DNA from 2 places in the Staphylococcus felis genome. Region 2 is predicted to be linked to the other one. Evidence: riboswitches for the same ligand, from Rfam matches in the RefSeq annotation. Region 2 holds a riboswitch; the other holds the start of a gene.

Region 1 (3,430 bases), 280 kb from region 2:
CTCTTAAGTTAGTATTTTTAGGGTATTAATTGGCTTAAATATAATTTTCATTTTGGTATTGATTTTTTATGTCCTGTGGGGTCATTTGACTGAGACCAATTATAAGCAAAAGTTTTATTTTTTAAAGAATATGATTATTTATATAAAAAGCAGAAGAATTTTTTAAATGATTTTCCTCTACTTTTCTTTAGGAGTAGGTTAATGTCCAAGCCCCTTACATCTTTATGTTTCGATTATTAATAAAATTCTTTTTCTTTAACATAATCATAGTTCATGATTGAATCATCTCTACGCTATTATTAATGACTTCAGTCAGTTGAGCACGTAAAACGTGCGAAACAATAAACCACCTGCTATGCGGGTGGGCAACAAAAGTTATACTAAAAAAATCCCTGCATAGCGTTATAATTAAGGTGTTCAAGCCAAATTAATAACGAAAGTAGGGATTTGTTATGGCTAATAAAGCCAAGAGTTTAGCACATACAAAATGGATGTGTAAATACCATATTGTATTTACTCCAAAGTATAGAAGAAAAATCATATACAATCAATACAGACCATCAATTATTGAAATGATAAAGTTATTGTGCAAATACAAAGGTGTGGAGATTATAGAAGGACATATGATGCCAGATCATGTACATCTATTAGTGAGCATCCCACCCGTTTTATGGGTGGTCCTGATTTTGGGATTTATATGCAGCTTTTTTGGTATGTTTCTATAATTAATTATATATTTTTAACGCTTTAATATTTTCGATAAACGATTGAAAAGTAAAACAAATACAATCGAAACGATCACACCTTTTATGATATTAAAAGGAATAATACCAGCAGTGATAATGACTTTTAAGTTATGAGCGATATCAGACAAATTCATTATCGCTCCATATAAAGGTAGTAAAATAAAATAATTTAAGATACTTAAAACAATAGTCATTACAATAATACCTACTGATAATCCAATGATTAGAGCACGTGTAGATTTTCGTTTTAAATAAATCCAATAACTTGTTAAAAGTAAGCTACTACCGGCGATAAAGTTTGCGACTGGGCCAATAGGGTCGCTCATATTAAAGAAGAAATTCAGTAGATTCTTAATTAATTCAACTAACAGTCCTGCGACAGGTCCGAAAGTAAAGGTTGCAATGAGTGCTGGAACATCACTCAAATCGATTGTAAGATATGGTGGTAAAAATGGTAATGGGAATTTAATAAACATTAAAATAAACGATATAGCACTTAACATGCCCACTACTATTAACTTTTGTGTTTGCTTTTGTTTCATTATACATCCTCCTAATCATTCATCTTACTAGAATTGGAGGAATAAAAAAGCAACACAAATAAACCTCCATCTTCTCCCTTCCAGACTATACTGTCGGCTCTAGATTCTCACTAGATCAGCCAAAAAATACAAGAATATTTTTTGGGTCGCAGGCTTTTTTCACTGCCGGTTGGGAATTACACCCGACCCCGAAGATGAATCATATGATTTAATAGCACTATAATACAGAAATATCCTTTGTAATACAATTGTTATGCAACGTAAAATCTAATTTGAACGGAGGAAAAGTAGCCCTCTAAAAAAATTATTTAAAGGATTTATCTCCTACAAGTTAGAAACGAAAAAGGATGCTTAATCCATATTGATTGGCTTTGGCAATTTAATAATAAATGTTGTCCCTTCATTTATTTGACTTTCAACATCCAAATACCCACCATGTGCCTCGACAATCATTCTTGATATAAATAGACCTAGACCGGTTCCTTGTTTCCCTCTTTTTCGCGATGCATCTACCTTATAAAAGCGTTCAAAAACTGATTCTAAATGCTCTTTTGCGATACCTACACCGGTATCTTTAACTTCTAAAATGTGATAATGAGTATCTTCTTTAGCTATAATAGAAATTTCATCTCCACTTTGTGTATAGCGAGTGGCATTATCTACTAAATTTGTTAAAACTTGCTCCATTTTATCAAAATCAAAATACCAATCGTGTGCAGCTACTCCATCAAGCTGAAAATGAAGTTTTAAATTGTATTCATGGGACTGTTGTCGATACTTTAATGCCATCTTTTGAATTAAGTTATTGATGGGTTGTAATTCTTTAGTTATATTGATTCCCTCAGCATCCATTTTAGCTACATTTAATAACTCATTGACGAGGCGATTTAATCGCTTTGATTCATCTAAAACGATGAGCAGGGATTCGTTAATTTCATTAGGTTCTGTGACTATACCGTCAACAATTGATTCGGTATAGCCTTGAAGTAAGGCAATAGGTGTACGTAATTCATGAGAAACATTGGCGATAAAATCCTTTTTGATTTGCTCAATTTGATGTTCATTGGTCATATCCCTTATGACTACAACTAAGCCACTATTACCGTTATTTTCTATTTTTTCAATATAAGTCATAATCACAACAAAAAATTGCTTGTTGATTTCAAATTCTTGGTATTCAGTAGTCTTGTTATTAAATGTCTGATCAATTTGAGAATCAAATGCTAATTTATCATCTTTTGTCATTTTTAATAGCATTTGATGTGCTAAATCATTGGATAAAATGATTTCTCTTTTATGATTGATGCCAAGAACACCTTCAACCATTGAATTAATCAAAGTGTCTCGCACATTTTTGGATGTCGTTAATGCACTAATGTGACTCTGAATACGCCGGCTCATTTTATTAAATGTCATGGCCAACTCACCTATTTCGTCTTTAGTATAAATAGGCACCCTTTTCACATAATGACCTTGCGCAACTTCTTTAGCTTGTGTTTTGAGCTGACGAAGTGGTTTAGTGATTCGTGTAGACAAAAAGAAAGCAAAGATAGTTGTAATCGCTAAGAACACAATAGCAGTAATTAGGATAATTATTGTCACAAAATTATTAGTATCATCAATGCTATTTAAATCTTGATAAATAAAAACTGCAGATGGCTCACCTTGAATTGCTTTTGAAGGATAGCCTAATAAAACATATGTATGTTGTTGTCCCTCATACTTTAAAGTGACATGTTTAAGTTTAGGCTTATTTTGATCAAAAACAGAGCGGTACTCTTTATTATTGTTGATTTCATGAAGCATTTTACGTTTTAAAGCGTCCTTTTTTATGTCATTTGCTTTATCAGGCAAAATGATAAGGCCTATATTACTTTCGAGTAGTGTTTCGCTATTTTTAATAGCAAGTGCTCTATCATCACTATGTTCGATGACTTTGGTAATGTTTTCTGCATTTTCGTATAAAGATTTTTCAGTGACTTGTGTGAAATAATATTGTATAAACGTAATAAGTGCTGCACTAAGTAAAATTAAAACTGTCGTTACTATTAAAATAATAGTTAACCACAGTTTCACAACAACATTATTAAGACGTTTCATTGTTAGATTGTACCTCAAATTTATACCCTACGCCCCAAACAG
Region 2 (3,430 bases):
TTTTTCAATGCCTTTAGCGCTTCATCAATTGAATCAAATTGCATGATAATCCCTCCGTTAAAATCCAGCTTTCAATAAGTCATTCATTGATAACTCTTTTTTATTTTGTATGGATGCTGTGACATATTTAAATAGCATATCAGCTTCTAAATGAACGACATCACCTTGCGTCTTATGAGATAAAGTAGTCGCTCGTCTTGTTTCAGGTATTAAATGTATTTCAAATGAAGTCGTATTTTTAGAAAAAACGGTTAGACTTATACCATCAACTGCAATTGAGCCTTGAGCAATCATTTGATTCAGTATTGAAGAAGGCGCTTCAATAGTGTATATCCATTCATTTTGGGATTGTTTAACATGAAGGATTTTTCCTATATCGTCAACATGACCTTGCACAAAATGTCCACCTAAACGGCCGGTTGCTAATAATGCTCGCTCTAAGTTTACTTGATCTCCTGATTTAAGCTGATTTAAATAGGTTTTATTTTCTGTTCCTAAAATCACATCCACTTTAAACGACGTATCATCAAATTCAATTACTGTTAAACATGTACCGTTGACACTGATTGAGTCGCCTATTTTCATATCGTCTAAAATTTTGGATGCTTTTATTGTGAGTTGAGTTGTGGGATGGTGCTTTTGAATAGATTGAATTGTGCCTAATTCCTCAATGATACCTGTAAACACATGGTCACTTCCTTTTCAAATGTAGTTTCAGGTCAGTATCTAACATTTCAGAATGTACAATTTCAAATTGTGGGATTTGGTCAAGTTCTTGAACCCATGCTGTTTGATAAAATTGGTATAAACCTTGACCACCTATGATTTTCGGGGCTAAATATAGGATGAAGTGAGTAACAAAAGGTGATGCTAAAAACTGAGATGTTATGTTTGGACCCGCTTCGACAAGTACGCGACCAAACCCTCTTTCATATAAATCTTTTAAAATATAGTCAATACGACAGTCTTTCAGTTTAACAATGCATACATTTTCTAAGTCTGTTGTTAATTGTGTATTTTCAGTATAAATGTAAATAGGTGCTTTGAGATCATGGAACATCTTTGATTCCCATTGCAATTGTCCGGATTTAGACAAGATCACTCGAGTAGGATGGTGACCTTCCTCTTTACGAACAGTTAAGCTCGGGTTATCTTTACTCAATGTCTCATTTCCAGTTATTATCGCATCATGCGTATGTCTTAATTTAAAGACATCAGATTTCACAGCTTTTGATGTGATCCACTGACTTTCTGAGCTATCAGTTGCTTGTTTGCCATCTAGACTTGCACTTACTTTCACTGTTACTATCGGCAAAGCATTCATCTTACTGCTAAAAAAGGATTGATAGCTTCTTTCCATTTGCACATTTTTTCGATATTCTACTTCAATACCAGCGCGTTCCATCATTGCATGGCCCGTTGAAGGTAAAGTCACATCACGTGCAGCATAAATAACCTTAGAAATCCCTAATTCAATAATGCGCTCAGCACAGGGAGGCGTTTCACCGTAATGTGAACAAGGCTCTAATGAGACATACATCGTTGAACCTGCCACATGTTCTGCACCCGCCATATCAATTGCTTGTATTTCTGCGTGCTTTTGTCCTTTTTTTAAATGTGCACCTATTCCAATAATTCGACCATTTTTCACAATGACCGCACCTACTGGAGGATTGGTTCCCGTTTGGCCTTCAACCATTTCTGCAAGTTGAATTGCATAATTTAAATAGTTCAATTCTCTTTTCACCTCAATAAAAAACCACTCGATTGTCGAATTCGAGTGGTGGGATTGTATGATTAAATGCCAATTAAATAATTTGCATTATAATACGATTAAGCATCAACAAATAAACATTTCCATAATAGTATTAAGAAATGCGTCGATGATATTCTTCCTCCCATCCAGACTCTAACTGTCGGCTCTAGATTCTCACTAGATCAGCCATATTTGTATCAAATATGGGTCGCAGGCTTATGATTTACTGCCGGTTGGGAATTTCACCCTGCCCCGAAAGAATATTAATGAAATTGTCATTGAGATTAAAAGATACTATGTTAAGGGTATGGGACACGCCATATTTTTCAGCTAACAGCTAAAAAGGTTTGTCCCAACCTCATGCTAATATCTTATATGAATTGTCGAATTTTGACAAATTATAAACACTAAACCTTTTATAATCATTATTTTTTGTTCTTTTTCTTACTTTTATTACCTTTTTTCTTCTTATTCTTCTTTTTTTCCTTCTTCTCTTGTTTTTCCAATGCCTTTTGAGCTTTGTATACTTCATATAGGTTGTCAACTGATCGTACGGCTTGCTGCAAAATCATCGTAACACCATTTCTTTCAAAATTAACTCCATTTGTAATTTGTCCAATTGCACGTAAATTATTAACCGTTCCATATAACGGGCTGACAACTTCATTTGTAGAAGGTACAATTTGAATACCGCCCATCGGATGTGACTGTACGATTTGTCTATTGGAGATATCGATTAATAGACCATCATCTTCATCTAATTCATCTAAATTTTTCTTTGGACCTGTTGCATTGATGACTGCATCTACTTTTGTTTCATTTGGTTGATTTTTGAATTTGAGTCGAAATTTACCGTAATAATGACGCACATGTTCTAAGCCTGAATATATTTCTAATGTTTCATTTTGTAACGCTTCAATAATAAGATGTGCTGTTTCTCTCGGCATTGGATTGGTATTTTCACGTAAATAACGATAATACTTACGCATAAATCGCATTTGATCTTGGCGACTCAAACTATTCCAAATCCAGTCCATATTTTCTTTTATGACTTCCAATACACTTTGTAGTGCGCCTACTTCTTCCTTATGGTTCAAATCATATTTCAAGTCACGAATTGCATCATATTTACGACGATTCAATAATTTTTGGAGCGGAATTCCTAAATAATCGCACTCTTTTTTGAAGAGTCGAATCGCCTCCTCTAATGGCACGACACCCATATTATCTGATTTTAATGCATCAAAATTGTTCATTGTAATAAATCGAAGCTTGATATCTTGCATATCACCACGAACACTAGGCAATTTGCCACTACGACTCGCTAATAAAATCGGCCTTTTCTGATGATGAGTCATTGCATAACGTATAACATCTAAACTTGCCAATCCTGTACCCACAATAGCAATACGATCATTTTGAGACACATCTTCAAGCGTTCGAAATGTCGGATAAGGTGAATGAATGTATTTCTCTGTGCCTTTTAATTGATATGGATCTTGATATGATAGCGTCCCAATTGTAAAGAATACATAGTCATATTTACGACACGACTCAATATCGTCACCAGTACATACGACAATCCTTTTAGGAATGATGGCATTAGCTTGTTCTTCTATGTACATGTGAGTCACCGCTTCATATATTGGATTGATATTATCAAATTCGTCACAA

The links. A riboswitch is a leader RNA that binds a small molecule or an ion and turns the genes downstream of it on or off. The one in region 2 is predicted to bind FMN.
Region 1: it holds a riboswitch for FMN, as region 2 does, so the genes downstream of both, C7J90_RS09030 (ECF transporter S component) here and ribD (bifunctional diaminohydroxyphosphoribosylaminopyrimidine deaminase/5-amino-6-(5-phosphoribosylamino)uracil reductase RibD) in region 2, are expected to answer to the same signal.

Annotation. Positions count from the first base shown of each region.
Region 1 covers NZ_CP027770.1:1,936,963-1,940,392, forward strand. The annotation lists partial or broken gene tnpA (IS200/IS605 family transposase) at 453-698, shown strand; gene C7J90_RS09030 (ECF transporter S component) at 740-1,288, opposite strand; FMN riboswitch at 1,353-1,488, opposite strand; gene C7J90_RS09035 (sensor histidine kinase) at 1,640-3,388, opposite strand; gene C7J90_RS09040 (response regulator) at 3,375-3,430, opposite strand, start outside.
Region 2 covers NZ_CP027770.1:2,219,558-2,222,987, forward strand. The annotation lists gene ribB (3,4-dihydroxy-2-butanone-4-phosphate synthase) at 1-44, opposite strand, end outside; gene C7J90_RS10370 (riboflavin synthase) at 58-687, opposite strand; gene ribD (bifunctional diaminohydroxyphosphoribosylaminopyrimidine deaminase/5-amino-6-(5-phosphoribosylamino)uracil reductase RibD) at 692-1,735, opposite strand; FMN riboswitch at 1,887-2,020, opposite strand; gene C7J90_RS10380 (FAD/NAD(P)-binding protein) at 2,182-3,430, opposite strand, start outside.